Regions from separate parts of the Streptomyces sp. NPDC034084 genome, predicted to be linked through region 4. Evidence: riboswitches for the same ligand, from Rfam matches in the RefSeq annotation. Region 4 holds a riboswitch; each other region holds the start of a gene.
What was found. Region 4 has a riboswitch for cobalamin ahead of ACZ51I_RS10920 (ABC transporter substrate-binding protein). Riboswitches for the same ligand answer to the same signal wherever they lie in the genome.
Positions count from the first base shown of each region.

Region 1: another riboswitch for cobalamin. It lies ahead of ACZ51I_RS16345 (ribonucleoside-diphosphate reductase subunit alpha); the one in region 4 lies ahead of ACZ51I_RS10920 (ABC transporter substrate-binding protein).
Region 2: another riboswitch for cobalamin. It lies ahead of cobN (cobaltochelatase subunit CobN); the one in region 4 lies ahead of ACZ51I_RS10920 (ABC transporter substrate-binding protein).
Region 3: another riboswitch for cobalamin. It lies ahead of ACZ51I_RS00310 (cobalamin biosynthesis protein); the one in region 4 lies ahead of ACZ51I_RS10920 (ABC transporter substrate-binding protein).

Region 1 covers NZ_JBVISK010000004.1:262,964-266,979, reverse strand. Annotated here, with positions in the region: gene mctP (monocarboxylate uptake permease MctP) at 1-1,208, shown strand, start outside; gene ACZ51I_RS16350 (GNAT family N-acetyltransferase) at 1,297-1,797, shown strand; cobalamin riboswitch at 1,852-1,974, shown strand; gene ACZ51I_RS16345 (ribonucleoside-diphosphate reductase subunit alpha) at 2,105-4,016, shown strand, end outside.
Region 2 covers NZ_JBVISK010000005.1:404,678-408,693, reverse strand. Annotated here, with positions in the region: gene cobN (cobaltochelatase subunit CobN) at 1-2,655, opposite strand, end outside; cobalamin riboswitch at 2,696-2,832, opposite strand; gene ACZ51I_RS20345 (cobalamin biosynthesis protein CobG) at 2,908-4,016, shown strand, end outside.
Region 3 covers NZ_JBVISK010000001.1:55,916-59,931, forward strand. Annotated here, with positions in the region: gene ACZ51I_RS00300 (inorganic phosphate transporter) at 1-908, shown strand, start outside; gene ACZ51I_RS00305 (hypothetical protein) at 925-1,146, shown strand; cobalamin riboswitch at 1,274-1,413, shown strand; gene ACZ51I_RS00310 (cobalamin biosynthesis protein) at 1,449-2,423, shown strand; gene ACZ51I_RS00315 (cobyric acid synthase) at 2,420-3,928, shown strand; gene ACZ51I_RS00320 (putative cobaltochelatase) at 3,975-4,016, shown strand, end outside.
Region 4 covers NZ_JBVISK010000002.1:1,199,216-1,203,231, reverse strand. Annotated here, with positions in the region: gene ACZ51I_RS10935 (NAD-dependent epimerase/dehydratase family protein) at 1-850, shown strand, start outside; gene ACZ51I_RS10930 (ScbR family autoregulator-binding transcription factor) at 898-1,536, opposite strand; gene ACZ51I_RS10925 (cold shock domain-containing protein) at 1,961-2,143, shown strand; cobalamin riboswitch at 2,194-2,371, shown strand; gene ACZ51I_RS10920 (ABC transporter substrate-binding protein) at 2,452-3,522, shown strand; gene ACZ51I_RS10915 (FecCD family ABC transporter permease) at 3,519-4,016, shown strand, end outside.

The DNA of each region.
Region 1 (4,016 bases), on a different contig from region 4:
CCATGCCGTACATCGCGCTCCAGCTCGTCGGCATCCAGGCCGTCCTGGACGTCATGGGCGTCGGCGGCGGCGAGAACACCCACTGGTTCATCAAGGACCTGCCGCTGCTCATCGCCTTCGGCGTCCTCGCGGCGTACACGTACTCCTCGGGCCTGCGCGCCCCCGCGCTCATCGCCTTCGTCAAGGACACCCTGATCTACATCGTCATCGCGGTGGCGATCATCTACATCCCCATCAAGCTGGGCGGCTTCGACGAGATCTTCGCCAAGGCCGGAGAGGCGTACGCGCAGACCAACCCGGCGACCGGCAAGCCGCGCGGCGCGCTCGTCCCCGGCGAGGCCGGCCAGTGGACGTACGCCACGCTCGCCCTCGGCTCGGCGCTCGCGCTCTTCATGTACCCGCACTCCATCACGGCGACCCTGTCGTCCCGGAGCCGTGAGGTCATCCGCCGCAACACCACGATCCTGCCGCTGTACTCGCTGATGCTGGGCCTGCTCGCGCTGCTCGGCTTCATGGCGATCGCCGCCGGGATCACCGTCAAGAACGGCCAGCTCGCCATCCCGCAGCTCTTCGAGACCATGTTCCCGGACTGGTTCGCGGGCGTCGCGTTCGCCGCGATCGGCATCGGTGCGCTCGTCCCGGCCGCGATCATGTCGATCGCCGCGGCCAACCTCTTCACCCGCAACATCTACAAGGACTTCATCAAGAAGGACGCCACCCCGGCCCAGGAGACCAAGGTCTCCAAGCTGGTCTCCCTCCTCGTGAAGGTCGGCGCGCTCGTCTTCGTCCTCACCATGGACAAGACGGTCGCCATCAACTTCCAGCTGCTCGGCGGCATCTGGATCCTGCAGACCTTCCCGGCCCTGGTCGGCGGTCTCTTCACCCGCTGGTTCCACCGCTGGGCGCTGCTCGCCGGCTGGGCCGTCGGCATGGTCTACGGCACGGCCGCCGCCTACGGCGTGGCCAGCCCCACCCAGAAGCACTTCGGCGGCTCGGCCGCCGAGATCCCCGGCATCGGCGAGATCGGCTACATCGGCCTCACCGCCTTCGTGCTCAACGTCGTCGTCACCGTCGTCCTGACCTTCGTCCTCAAGGCCGTCAACGCCCCCGAGGGCGTCGACGAGACCTCCCCCGAGGACTACACGGCGGACGCGGGCGACGCCGGAGTCCGCACCGAGCTCCCGGAGGTCGGCACCCCGACGCACTGATCCGGCACCGCGCACGACCGGGGCCCGGGACCTCCGCCAGGAGATCCCGGGCCCCTTCGCGTCCCCCGGGGAAGGCAGACTGCCTCCCATGGACTTCACGATCAGGGCGGTACGGCCCGAGGAGTACGAGGAATTCGGTGACCTCACCGGGCTGACCTACCTGAACGACGGGCTGCTGCTGCACGGCGAGGACGACTTCTACCTGGACGTGCTCCGCGACACGGCCCGGCGGGCGCGCGAGAGCGAGGTGCTCGTCGCCGTCGGCCCGGAGGGCGGCATCACCGGCGGCGTCACCTTCGCCCACGGCGGCACCCCCTGGGCGGACATCGCCGTCCCGGGCGAGGCCGAGTTCCGGATGCTCGTGGTCGCGCCGGAAGCCCGCGGCAGGGGCATCGGGGAAGCCCTCGTACGCGCCTGCGTGGACCGGGCGGCGGCCCTCCCCGGGTGCGCGCGCCTGGTCCTCTCCACGGACGGCCTGATGGTCTCGGCGCACCGGATCTACGAGCGGCTCGGCTTCGTCCGCACCCCCGAGCGGGACTGGGAGCCCGTCCCGGGCCATGCGCTGCGGACGTACGCCCTGGAGCTGTAGCCCCCGACCCGACACAACATGTGGGGGGTGCCACGAGCGGCGCCCCCCACATGTATGCTCGTCCTCGCTGTCGACGCAGGGAAATCCGGCGCGAATCCGGAACTGTCCCGCAACGGTGTGCTTCGTGCGGTTTCGTACGCGGTGAGTCCGAAGACCTGCCGACAGCGCGCCCGGTCCGTCCGTTCCGGGTGCCACAGACGTCCGGGCCTCGCGGAGTGGGCCGGTGGACGCGGCGCACCCGCGCGTACGGGTGCCCGCCTGCCCGCCTCCCGCCCGCGGCCCCGAGCCGAGCGAGGGAGAGCCCCACGTGACCATCGCGCCCGCCGATCCGGCCGCAGCGATCGAGACCGACGGCCCCGGGACCGTACTCCTGCGGACCCTGACCGATCTCACCGCCGACCTCCCGGACACCGACCCCGGCAAGGTCGCCGCCGCCGCGCTCCGCGGCCGCAGCGCCCTGTCGGACGAGGCGGAGCTGCGCGAGCTGGCCACCGAGGCGGCCGCCGGCCTGATCGCCGACGACCCGGCGTACTCCCGGCTCGCCGCCCGGCTCCTCACCCTCACCATCGCCGACGAGGCCGCCGGCCAGGGCGCCGTCTCCTTCTCGGCCTCCGTCGCCGTCGGGCACCGCGAGGGCCTCATCGCCGACCGCACCGCAGAGTTCGTCACGCTGCACGCGGCACGCCTCGACGCGACCGTCGACCCGGCCGGCGACGACCGCTTCGGCTACTTCGGTCTGCGCACCCTCTACTCGCGCTACCTGCTCCGCCACCCGATCACCCGCAAGGTGATCGAGACCCCGCAGCACTTCATGCTGCGCGTGGCCTGCGGCCTGGCCGAGGACGACTCGGTCCGCGCCCTCGACGAAGTGGCCGCGCTGTACGGCCTGATGAGCCGCCTGGACTACCTGCCGTCCTCCCCCACGCTCTTCAACTCCGGCACCCGCCACCCGCAGATGTCCTCCTGCTACCTCCTGGACTCCCCCCAGGACGAGCTGGACTCCATCTACGACCGCTACCACCAGGTCGCGCGCCTCTCGAAGCACGCGGGTGGCATCGGCCTCTCCTACTCCCGCATCCGCGCCCGCGGTTCGCTGATCCGCGGCACCAACGGCCACTCCAACGGCATCGTGCCGTTCCTGAAGACCCTCGACGCCTCCGTCGCCGCCGTGAACCAGGGCGGCCGCCGCAAGGGCGCCGCCGCGGTCTACCTGGAGACCTGGCACGCCGACATCGAGGAGTTCCTGGAGCTCCGCGACAACACGGGCGAGGACCAGCGCCGTACGCACAACCTGAACCTCGCGCACTGGATCCCGGACGAGTTCATGCGCCGCGTCAACGCCGACGCCGAATGGTCGCTGTTCTCCCCGGCGGACGTGCCCGAGCTCGTCGACCTGTACGGCGAGGAGTTCGACGCCGCCTACCGCAAGGCCGAGGCGGCGGGCCTGGCCCGCAAGACGATGCCGGCCCGCGACCTGTACGGCCGGATGATGCGGACCCTGGCCCAGACCGGCAACGGCTGGATGACCTTCAAGGACGCCTCGAACCGTACGGCCAACCAGACCGCCGAGCCCGGCACCGTCGTCCACTCCTCGAACCTCTGCACCGAGATCATCGAGGTCACGAACGACGGCGAGACGGCCGTCTGCAACCTCGGCTCCGTCAACCTCGGCGCTTTCGTCACCGGTTCGGACATCGACTGGGAGCGCCTGGACGAGACCGTCCGCACGGCCGTCACCTTCCTCGACCGGGTCGTCGACATCAACTTCTACCCGACCGAGCAGGCGGGCCGCTCCAACGCCAAGTGGCGCCCCGTCGGCCTCGGCGCGATGGGCCTCCAGGACGTCTTCTTCAAGCTGCGGCTGCCGTTCGACTCCCCCGAGGCGCGCGCCCTGTCCACCCGTATCGCGGAGCGGATCATGCTCGCCGCGTACGAGGCCTCCGCCGGGCTCGCCGAGCGCAACGGCCCGCTCCCCGCCTGGGACAAGACCCGCACCGCCCGGGGCGTCCTGCACCCCGACCACTACGACGTCGAGCTCAACTGGCCGGAGCGGTGGGCGGCCCTGCGCGAGCGCATCGCGTCCACCGGCATGCGCAACAGCCTCCTCCTCGCCATCGCCCCGACGGCGACGATCGCCTCGATCGCGGGCGTCTACGAGTGCATCGAGCCGCAGGTCTCCAACCTGTTCAAGCGCGAGACGCTGTCCGGCGAGTTCCTCC
Region 2 (4,016 bases), on a different contig from region 4:
CACGCGGCGCGAGGCCTCGTCCCACAGCGGGCGGACGCCGAGCAGGGCGAGCGCCTCGGCGACGTCGTCGCCGGCGGTGCGCATCGCGCTCGTGCCCCACAGGGACAGGCCCACGGACGTCGGCCACTCGCCGTTGTCGGTGCGGTAGCGCTCCAGGAGCGAGTCGGCGAGCGCCTGGCCGGTCTCCCAGGCGAGCCGGGACGGCACGGCCTTCGGGTCGACCGAGTAGAAGTTGCGGCCGGTCGGCAGCACGTTGACCAGGCCCCGGAGCGGGGAGCCGGACGGGCCGGCCGGGACGAAGCCGCCGTTCAGGGCGTGCACGGCGTGCGCCAGTTCGTCGGTGGTGGCGGCCAGGCGCGGCACGACCTGCTCGCAGGCGAAGCGCAGCACGGCGTGGACCTCGGAGCCGTACGCGGCGGCCACGGCCGGGACCGCCTCCACGGACCAGTCCGCCGCCTCCATGCCCTCGACCAGCTCGCGGGCCTTCGCCTCCGCCTCGTCGGCGGTCGTGCGGGTCGCGGCCGACTCGTCGAGGCCGAGGGCCTCGCGCAGACCCGGCAGCGCCTGCGTACCGCCCCAGATCTGACGGGCGCGCAGGATGGAGAGAACCAGGTTGACCCGGGCCTCGCCCTCCGGGGCGCCGCCGAGGACGTGCAGGCCGTCGCGGATCTGGGCGTCCTTGACCTCGCACAGCCAGCCGTCGACGTGCAGCAGGAAGTCGTCGAAGCCGTCGTCCTCCGGCCGCTCCTCCAGACCCAGGTCGTGGTCGAGCTTGGCGGCCTGGATCAGGGTCCAGATCTGGGCGCGGATCGCGGGCAGCTTCGCCGGGTCCATGGAGGAGATCTGCGCGTACTCGTCGAGCAGCTGCTCCAGGCGCGCGATGTCGCCGTACGAGTCGGCGCGGGCCATCGGCGGCACCAGGTGGTCGACGAGGGTGGCGTGGACGCGCCGCTTCGCCTGGGTGCCCTCGCCAGGGTCGTTGACGAGGAACGGGTAGATCAGCGGGATGTCGCCGAGGGCCGCGTCCGGGCCGCAGGCGGCGGACAGGCCGGCGTTCTTGCCGGGCAGCCACTCCAGGTTGCCGTGCTTGCCCAGGTGGACCATGGCGTCGGCGCCGAAGCCGCCGTCCTCGGCGCTCGCGGCGATCCAGCGGTAGGCGGCCAGGTAATGGTGGGAGGGCGGGAGATCGGGGTCGTGGTAGATCGCGATCGGGTTCTCGCCGAAGCCGCGCGGCGGCTGGATGAGGATCAGCAGGTTCCCGCGCCGCAGGGCGGCGAGGACGATGTCGCCCTCCGGGTTGCGGGAGCGGTCCAGGAACATCTCGCCGGGCGCCGGGCCCCAGTGCTCCTCGACGTGCGTCCGCAGCTCCTCGGGGAGGGTCGCGTACCAGCGCTTGTAGTCGGCGGCCGGGATGCGGACCGGGTTCTTCGCGAGCTGCTCCTCGGTCAGCCAGTCCTGGTCGTGGCCGCCGGCCTCGATGAGGGCGTAGATCAGCTCGTCGCCGTCGCCGGAGACGAGGCCGGGGAGGTCCTCGACGGGGCCGAAGTCGTAGCCCTCGGCGATGAGACGGCGGAGCAGGGAGACGGCGGAGGCGGGGGTGTCGAGGCCGACCGCGTTGCCGATGCGGGAGTGCTTCGTCGGGTACGCGGAGAGGACGAGCGCCAGCTTCTTCTCGGCGTTCGGGATGTGGCGGAGCCGGGCGTGCCGGACGGCGATCCCGGCGACGCGGGCCGCGCGCTCGGCGTCCGCGACGTACGCGGGCAGACCGTCGGCGTCGATCTCCTTGAAGGAGAACGGGACGGTGATGAGCCGGCCGTCGAACTCCGGGACGGCGACCTGGCTGGCGGCGTCCAGCGGGGAGAGACCCTCGTCGTTCTCCTCCCACGCCGATCGCGAGCCCGTCAGGCACAGCGCCTGGAGGATCGGCACGTCGAGCGCGGCGAGCGCGCCCGCGTCCCAGGCCTCCTCGTCGCCGCCGGCCTGCGCCTCGGCCGGCTTGGTGCCGCCGGCCGCGAGGACGGTGGTGACGATCGCGTCGGCCCCCTCCAGTACGGAGATCAGCTCAGCCTCGGGGGCGCGCAGGGACGCCACGTACAGCGGGAGGGCCCGCGCGCCGGCGTCCTCGATCGCCCCGCAGAGGGCGTCGACGAAGGCGGTGTTCCCGCTCATGTGGTGGGCGCGGTAGTAGAGCACGGCGACGGTCGGGCCGGTCTCGTTCCGTACGGTCCGCTCCAGCGGGCCCCAGGTGGGCGCGGCGGCCGGGGCCTCGAAGCCGTGGCCGGTGAGCAGGACGGTGTCGGAGAGGAAGCGGGCCAGCTGCTCCAGGTTGGCCGGGCCGCCGTGCGCCAGGTAGGCGTGCGCCTCGGTGGCGACGCCGATGGGGACGGTGGAGGTCTCCATCAGCTGGGCGTCGGGGGCCTGTTCGCCGCTGAGCACGACGACCGGCTTTCCGGCGGCGAGGACCGTGTCCAGGCCCTCCTGCCAGGAGCGGACCCCGCCGAGGAGGCGGACGACGACCAGGTCGGCGCCGTCGAGCAGGGCGGGGAGGTCGGCGAGCGGGAGCCGGGAGGGGTTGGCGAAGCGGTACTCCACCGGACCCCCGGCCGCGCGGGCGCTGAGCAGGTCGGTGTCGGAGTGCGACAGCAGCAGGAGCATGGTGGGCTCAGGCCCTTCCTCGGGGTTGTCCGCGCCCCGGGTGGTCGTATGGACGGCAGGAGTTCCTGACTCACCCGCGCCGTCGCCGGCTCGGGCTCACAGTGGCGGGACCGCGCCGGATTCTCACCGGGCTTCCTCCCCGGGGTCCTGGGACCCCATGCCGCTCTGCATCCTAGATCGTGCCGTCCCCGGGCGGAGGGGCCCGGAGGGTCGACCGGATCACACTCGGTGGCCGCCCGGTTCCCCGTCGGTATGCTCGCCGCCATGCCGCCCACCCCACCCCCGACGCCCGAACCGGGCGAAGCTCGTATACGGGACCGTGGCGACGCCTGCCCCGGGGCGCTGCGCCTGCACCCCGCCGACGACGGCCGCCTGGCCCGACTGCGCCTGCCCGCAGGGCGACTGACGACGCATCAGGCCGAGGTTCTGGCCCGCGCCTCCGAGTCGCTCGGCGACGGACGGATCAGCATCACCTCGCGGGGGAACGCGGAGCTGCGCGGCCTCGGCGAGAGCTGCGGTGCGGAGCTCGCGGCGCTCCTGGCCGGCGCGGGGCTGCTGCCCTCCCCCACCCACGAGCGCGTCCGCAACATCGTGGCCTCGCCCGGCGCGGGACTCGACGGACTCGGTTACGCGGACGTGCAGTTGTGGGCGCGCGCCCTGGACACCGCCCTGTGCGCGGAACCCCGGGCCGCGTCCCTTTCGGGCCGGTTCCTGTTCGTCCTGGACGACGGACGCGGGGACGTCGCCGGGCTCGGCGGAGATGTGAGCTTGGTCGCAGGACGGGACGGCTCCGTCCTGCTGGGGCTCGGCGCCCGGTCCTTCCGCCTCGCCGCCGCCGATGCCGTGCCCGCCGCCCTCGCCGTGGCCCTCGCGTTCCTCGACGCGGCCGGGGCCGCCGGGAACGGGGCCTGGCGGCCGCACGAGCTGCCCGACGAGCACGTACCGGACTGGGCCGCGACCCTCGCGCGGGCCGGGATCACGGCGGAGCCCGTACCCGCACCGCCGCTGCCCGCGTCCCCGCCGCCCGCGCCCGGCCCGCTCGGCGACGGCGCCCTGCACGTCCTCGCCCCGCTCGGCCGGCTCACCGCCGCGCAGCTGCGGGCCCTGGCCGACGGGGCCGGCGAGCTGCGGCTCACGCCCTGGCGCGGGGTGGTCGTCGTCGGGGCCCGCGCCGACCGGCTGCCCGACCTGGAGACGTACGGCCTGGTCACCCGGCCCGACGTGCCCTCGGTCGGGGTCAGCGCCTGCACCGGGCGGCCCGGCTGCGCCAAGTCCCTCGCCGACGTACGGACGGACGCCGGCCTCGTCCGCCGGGGGGGCCTGCCCGTCCACTACTCCGGGTGCGAGCGCCGCTGCGGGCA
Region 3 (4,016 bases), on a different contig from region 4:
GCTGGTCCGCCGTGAACGCGCCGACGATCGTCACCAAGGTCCTCATCCCGGCCGTCGCCGCGCCGATCGTCGCGGGTCTCGCCGCGATGCTCGCCACGAGGCTCACGTACAAGCTGGGCGCGAAGACCGACGAGAAGCACACCGCCAAGGGCTACCGGGTCGGCCAGATCGCCTCCGCCGGTCTCGTCTCCCTCGCCCACGGCACCAACGACGCCCAGAAGACGATGGGCATCATCACCCTCGCCCTGGTCACCGGCGGCGTCCTCGCCCCCGGCTCGAACCCCCCGATGTGGGTCATCGTCTCGGCCGGTCTGGCGATCGCGCTCGGCACCTACCTCGGCGGCTGGCGCATCATCCGCACCATGGGCAAGGGCCTCACCGACCTCCGGCCGCAGCAGGGCTTCGCCGCCCAGACCAGCGCCGCCACGGTCATCCTCGCCTCCTCGCACCTCGGCTTCTCCCTCTCCACCACCCAGTCCTGCTCGGGTGCCGTGATGGGTGCCGGTCTCGGCCGCAAGGGCGGTGTCGTCCGCTGGTCGACCGCGACCCGGATGTTCGTCGCCTGGGGTCTGACGCTGCCCGCCGCCGGCCTGGTCGGCGCCGGTGCCGAGTTCCTCACCCAACAGGGCCCCTGGGGCATCGTGGCCGTCGCGGTCCTGCTCGTCGCCGGCTCGGGCGTCATCTGGACGCTCTCCCGCCGCAAGCCGGTCGACCAGCACAACGTCACGGCCGACGACCTCGACGGCGACGGCGAGCCCGCGGGCGTCGTCACCACCGCCATCGCGGCCGTCACCCCGCCGCCGGCCGGCTCCGTCGCCGCCGTCACGGACGAGGACCTGAAGGCCACCATCCCCGCGCCGGTCCCCACGGACCCGGCCGCTCCCCCGGCCCCCGCCGCCGCGGTCTAAGGAACTGGAACCAAGCATGAAGATCGACTGGGCAGCCCTCGGCTCCGTCTTCGGAGTCAGCCTCGTGGCGACCGTCGCCCTCGTGGGCCTCTTCACCCTCGGTGTCATCGGCCTCTCCAAGCAGGAACAGGCCGCCGCCCAGGGGGGCTCCGCCGCCCTGGCCCGCACCGGCGCCTACGCCTGCTTCGCCCTGTGCCTGACGGCCGTGGCGTACGGCATCTACCTGATCGTCGCCTGACGGTCCCCGGTACCTCGGCCGGGCGGTCCGCACCTTCGGGTGCGGGCCGCCCGGCCGCCGTCTTTCCGGCGCCGTGTCTGTGGTGCTTCGCACAGTGACACGGTGCAGGTCAAGGGTGAGTTGACGGCTGTTCTCGGGCCGTGGTGGACTGCCGAGGCCATTACGGAGGCAGTAGAGGAAGTCCGGTGCGAATCCGGCGCGGTCCCGCCACTGTGACCGGATCCGAAGGGTCCGGGAGTCAGGAACTCTCGCCGCCGGTCACGTCGATCCAGGGCGCGGACCCTGAGTGAGGACACAGCGCCATGCCCGGCCGCAGCCCCAGACTTTCCCGAGCCCCCGGTGTCTTCGCGTACGGCGCGGCCGCGGGCCTCGCCGTCGACCTGCTCGTCGGCGACCCCCGCCGAGGGCACCCCGTCGCCGCCTTCGGCCGCGCGGCCGGCCGGGTCGAACGGGCCCTGTGGCGCGACCACCGCGGCTGGGGCGCCCTGCACACCGCCGTCTGCGCGGGTGGCACCGTCGCGGCGGGCGCCCTCGCCGCGCGTGCGGTACGGGGCAGCCGCGCCGGATCCGTCGCGCTCACCGCCGCCGCCGTCTGGGCCGTCGTCGGCGGTACGACCCTGGGGCGCGAGGCCCGCGCCATCGGCGGAGCGCTCGCCGCGGGGGACCTGGAGGTCGCCCGGGAACGGCTGCCGCACCTGTGCGGACGCGACCCGCACTCCCTCGACGGTCCCGCGATGGCCCGCGCGGTCGTCGAGTCCGTCGCCGAGAACACCTCCGACGCCGTTGTCGGTGCCCTCTTCTGGGGCGCCGTCGCGGGCGTGCCGGGGCTCGTCGGCTTCCGCGCCGTCAACACCCTGGACGCCATGGTCGGCCACAAGTCCCCCCGGTACCGGAGGTACGGCTGGGCCTCGGCCCGCCTCGACGACCTGGCCGGCTGGCCCGGGGCCCGGCTGACCGCCGCCCTCGCGACGGTCGCCGGCGGGAACCCGCGCGGAGCCGTACGGGCCTGGCGGGCGGACGCGTCGAAGCATCCGAGCCCCAACGCGGGGCCGGTGGAGGCCTCCTTCGCGGGCGCCCTCGGCGTACGGCTCGGGGGGACCCTCTCGTACGCCGGGCGGGTCGAGCACCGGCCCGTCCTCAACGGGGAGGGGCGGCCCGTCGAGGTCGCCGACATCGACCGCGCGGTCCGGCTCTCCCGCCGGGTCACGGGACTGACCCTGGCCGCCTGCGTCGGCGGCCGCATGATCGCGAGCGCACTGAAGCGGAGGAACGCATGAGGGGTGGGGGGCTGCTCGTCGCCGGGACCACGTCCGACGCGGGCAAGAGCGTCGTCACGGCCGGCATCTGTCGCTGGCTGGTCCGGCAGGGCGTCAAGGTCGCGCCGTTCAAGGGACAGAACATGTCCCTGAACTCCTTCGTCACCAGGGAGGGCGCCGAGATCGGCCGCGCGCAGGCCATGCAGGCGCAGGCGGCGCGGGTCGAGCCGACCGCCCTGATGAACCCGGTGCTGCTCAAGCCCGGCAGCGACCGCTCCAGCCAGGTGGTGCTGATGGGCAAGCCGGTGGGCGAGATGAGCGCCCGCGGCTATCACGGGGGCCGGCAGCAGACCTTGTTCGAGCCGGTGATGGCGTGTCTGGAGGAACTCCGGGGCACGTACGACGCCGTGATCTGCGAGGGGGCGGGCAGTCCGGCCGAGATCAACCTGCGGCGCACGGACATCGTCAACATGGGCATCGCACGGGCCGCGAAGCTGCCCGTGGTCGTCGTCGGGGACATCGACCGGGGCGGGGTCTTCGCCCAGTTCTTCGGGACGACGGCCCTGCTCTCTCCGGAGGACCAGTCGCTCGTCGCGGGCTATCTCGTGAACAAGTTCCGGGGTGACGTGACACTGCTCGAACCGGGCCTCGACATGCTGCACGGACTGACCGGCCGCCGGACGTTCGGTGTCCTGCCGTACGCGCACGGGCTCGGCATCGACGAGGAGGACGGCCTGCGGGTGTCCCTGCGGGGCAGCGTCCGCGAGTCGGTCGTCGCGCCGCCGCTCGGCGCGGACGTGCTGCGGGTCGCCGTCTGCGCCGTACCGCTGATGTCCAACTTCACCGACGTCGACGCGCTCGCCGCCGAACCGGGCGTGGTCGTCCGCTTCGTCGACCGGCCCGAGGAGCTCGTCGACGCGGACCTCGTCGTCGTCCCGGGCACCCGGGGCACGGTCAGGGCGCTGGCGTGGCTGCGGGAGCGTGGCCTCGCGGACGCCCTCCTCCGGCGCGCGGCCGAGGGCCGGCCCGTACTCGGCATCTGCGGCGGCTTCCAGGCCCTGGGCGAGCGCATCGAGGACGAGGTCGAGTCGAAGGCCGGCGTGGTCGACGGGCTCGGTCTGCTGCCCGTACGGGTGCGGTTCGCGGCCGGGAAGACCCTCGCCCGGCCGGTCGGCGAGGCGCTCGGCGAGCGGGTCGAGGGGTACGAGATCCACCACGGCGTCGCGGACGTACGGGGTGGGGAGCCGTTCCTCGACGGCTGCCGGGTCGGCTCCGTGTGGGGCACCCACTGGCACGGCTCGCTGGAGAGCGACGGCTTCCGCCGGGCGTTCCTGCGGGACGTCGCGGAAGCGGCGGGGCGGCGGTTCGTACCGGCGCCCGACACGTCGTTCGGCGTGCTGCGGGAGGAGCAGCTCGACCGGCTCGGCGACCTGATCGAGGAGCACGCGGACACGGACGCGCTGCTGCGGCTGATCGAGGAGGGGGCTCCGGCGGGGCTGCCGTTCGTCCCGCCGGGTGCGCCGTGAGGACCACAGGACCCGCAGACACACCAAGCGAAGGAGCGATCACCCGATGAGCACCCGGTATCCGTTCACGGCCGTCGTCGGCATGGAC
Region 4 (4,016 bases):
CCGCCGCCCGCTCACCCCACCGGCCGGTCCAGGGGCCCGTGCGGACATCGAGATCGCCCCGGGGGACCTCCGCGACCCCGCCTCGCTCCGCCGCGCCTGCGAGGGCGTCGACGTACTGATCCACTGCGCCTCGGCGATCGGCGCGGACGAGGAGACGGCCCGCGCGGTCAACGACGCCGGGACCCGCGCCCTGGTCGACGCGGCCGTACGCGCCGGGGTGAGCCGGATCGTCTCCCTCAGCACCGCCTCCGTCCACGGCCGCGGCCCCTTCCGGGCGGCGGCCCCCGGCACCCTGCCCCTCGCCCCGGGCTCGGCGACCAGCCGCACCCGCGCGGCGGGGGAGCGGCACGTCATGGACGCCGGCGGGACGGTACTGCGGCCCCACCTCGTGTACGGCACGGGCGACCGGCAGCTGATGCCCAGTCTCGTCCGGCTGCTCGCCGCGCTGCCCGGCCCGCTCGACGGGGGCTCCTCGCTGCATTCCCTGATCGACGTCGAGAGCCTGGCGGGCGCCCTGTTCGGCGCGGCGCTCTCGCCGGCGACCCGGCCGGGTCCGTACCACGTCGACCACCCCGAGCCCGTGCCGGTGGCGGAGCTGCTCGCGGCCGCCGAGCAGTTGGTCGGCGGTGCGGCGGACCGGCCCCGCGAGCCGGTGGTGGACATCGCCGGAGCCCGTGCGCTGCTGGCGGACCTTCCCTTCGCGCAACACCACCTCGACATGCTCGCGACCGACCACTGGTTCGCCGACGAGCGACCCTGGCGGGACCTGGGCTGTGACCCGGGGCCGGGCTTCAGGGCGGGCTTCGCCGGCCACCTGGCGTGGTACCGGGATCTCCTCGGCCGCTCCTGACGGCTTGCCCGCCCGGCCCGCCCGCCCGGCCGGATCCCCGCCCGCAGTCAGCCGAGGAGCGCGGTCACGGCCTGACTGCCCGCCGGGTCGAGCCCGGCGAGGGCCTCCGGGCCCGCCAGTGTCGGAAGCAGTGTGCCCCACAGGCCCGTGACGGTCCGGGGGGACAGCCATTCGCCGTTGTCCCTGCCGAGGGCCTCCAGGCCGATGGTGGCGGCCACGACCGTGCGGGCGAGGTCCTGCCGGCGCCCGGCACCGACGGCGAGCAGTCCCTCGTCGGCCGCCTCCGCGAGCCGCTGCTGCACACAGCTCTGCCACTCCTGGCGCAGAGTGAGATCCGTACGGGAGTCACCGGCGCAGCTGAGCCGGAATCCGGCGCGGACGACGACGTCCTCGCGGACCAGTCGGGCCAGCGCGTGCGAGGTGTCGACGAGGTTCTGCAGGGCGTTCGACACCTGTCCGTACACGAGGCGGGCGGCCCGGCGCAGGGTGCTGCGGGCCTCGTCCTCGACGGCGCCGGCGACGGCCGCCTTGTTCTCGAAGTGGAAGTGGAGCGCGCCGGGGCTCACGCCCGCTCCCGAGCTGATGGCGGACAGCGTGGCCAGGGCGTAACCGTGCCGGTCGAACTCCCCGGCCGCCGACCTGATCAGCGCGTCACGGGTGCGTGCAGCCCGCTCTTGTTTGGTCACCGATGGCTCCACGACTGTAAACCGACTGCTCGGTATTGTACGAGCGGAGGCCGCGCCTCGGTGCGCCGGCGTCGGGCCTCGACCGCGCGCTCCGGCAGGCCGAGGAGTCGGTGCGGCGCCCCGGCAGGTTCACGGCGGATCGCTTACCAGGGCGGCCGCGCCCGACCCGTGAGGAAAAGGGCGAGGCCCGCTGTCGGACACGGGGGATCTCCGACAGCAGGCCTCTGTTGAATATTCTACGAGATCGTCGGGAGTGGTTCGCCCCCCGCCGAGTACCTCCGCGGGACGCCGGTGGCGAAGGGTGCCCGGAAGGGGTACATCTCCCCTGAGACGCGGACACGGCCGCCGCCCGGCGCCGGGCACCCTCGACCGCGTCGCCGGTGACGACGAGGAGGTCGCGGTGGACGGCAGAAGCACAGGGTTCGTGCATTCCTTCAATCGTCTCGGCGGGTACGGCTTCGTCGTCCCCGTGGGCTCCGAGGAACAGGTGTACTTCAGCGCCGAGGACATCGAGGGCGAGGAGCGAACGGTCTCCGAGGGCCAGCAGATCTCCTTCGTCCTGGTCCTCGGCGAGGGCCGCTTCGAGGCGAAGGAACTGCGTCTCTGACACCGGCCGGGCCCCGGGGCGCGGCCGGCGCCCGGTGGTACTGTGCCGAGGCCAGTCGCACCTTTGTACGCACCTGAACGGGTACGTCCACGGGTCAGGGAATCCGGTGGGAGACCGGAACTGACGCGCAGCGGTGAGGGCGACGGGCGGAGCATCGGCCACTGGGCGGCACGACGGGCCCGGGAAGGCGCTCCGTCCGGCTGACCCCGAGTCCGAAGACCTGCTGGCGGCCCCGGCGGCACGCCGTCGTCCGGGGAGGACCGTACGACAGGCTCCGCGTATGAGCCGTGGCCGCAGAGGAAGTTCCCGTGCCGCTCGCACACCCCGTCCGCTCCGCCGTGCTCACCCTGGCCGGCGCCCTGCTCCTCACCACGACGGCGACCGGCTGCGGCGGTGGGCCCGCCGACGCGCCGGGGAAGGGCGCGGCCGCCCGGGCCGGGTCCCCGGAGTCCGGCTTCCCGGTGATCCTCGACGACGACTGCGGACGGCCGGTCCGGGTCGACCGCGCCCCGCGACGGGCCGTCGCCCTCGACCAGGGAGCGGCGGAGATCATGCTCTCCCTCGGCCTCGCCGACCGCATGGTGGGCACCGCCACCTGGACGGACCCGGTGCTCAAGGGCCTGGAGAAGGAGAACGCGAAGGTGCCCCGCCTCGCCGACCGCTACCCCTCCTTCGAGAAGGTCCTCGACGCCGAACCCGACTTCGCGGCCGCCTCCTTCGCGTACACCCTCGGCAAGGGCGGGGTGGCGCCCCGCGAGCGCTTCGAGCAGCTCGGCGTCCCCACCTACCTCTCGCCCACCGACTGCGTCGGCAAGGACAACGGCGGTGACGGCGACGGCGTCCGCACCCGGCCCCTCACCATGGACACGGTCTACGGCGAGATCCGAGACCTGGCCCGGGTGTTCGCGGTCCCCGAGCGGGGCGAGAAGCTCGTCGCCGGGCTCAAGGCCCGGGTGGCGAAGGCCACGGCGGCGGCCGACGTCACGGGCGCCACCGTCCTCTACTGGTTCTCGGACTCCAAGTCGCCGTACATGGCCGGCTGTTGCGGTGCGCCCGGGATCGTCAGCCACGCGCTCGGGGTGAAGAACGTCTTCGACGACACCCGTGAGGAGTGGCCCCAGATCAACTGGGAGACCGTCGCGGACCGCGACCCCGACGTCCTCGTGCTCGGCGATCTGACCCGCCGCTCGCAGTCGGCCGAGAGTGCCGCGAAGAAGATCGAGTTCCTGGAGTCCGACCCCGTCACCCGGAACATGACGGCGGTACGGCGCAAGCGGTACGTCCTGCTCAGCGGCCAGGCGATGAACCCCACCCTCCGTACCGTCGAGGGCGTCGAGAAGGTGGCGGCCGCGCTCCGCGCGTACGGTCTCGCGAAGTGACGGCAGGTGAGGGCGCGTCCCGCGAGGTGGTGGTACGCGCCGGTGTCACGGTGCTGCTGTGGGCGGCGGCCGGGCTCGCGCTCCTCTGTCTGTCGGTGGCCGTGGCCATCACCATCGGCCCGGCGGACCTCGGGGTCGGCGAGGTCGGGTCCGTGGTCGCCGCCCACCTCGGCGGCGGCGCCTCGGACCTCTCGCCGATCCGCGACGGGATCGTCTGGGACCTGCGACTGCCCCGTACCCTCCTCGCCGCCGTCTGCGGCGCCGGACTCGCCGTCTGCGGTGCGGTGATGCAGTCGCTCCTGCGCAACCCGCTCGCCGACCCCTTCGTCCTGGGCGTCTCCTCCGGCGCCTCGACCGGCGCCGTCGCGGTCGTCGTCCTCGGCGTCGGCGGAGGCGTCCTCTCCGTCACCGGCGGGGCGTTCCTGGGGGCGGTGGTCTCCTTCGCGCTGGTCCTGCTGCTCAGCCACACCCTCGGCGGCTCGACGGACCGGGTG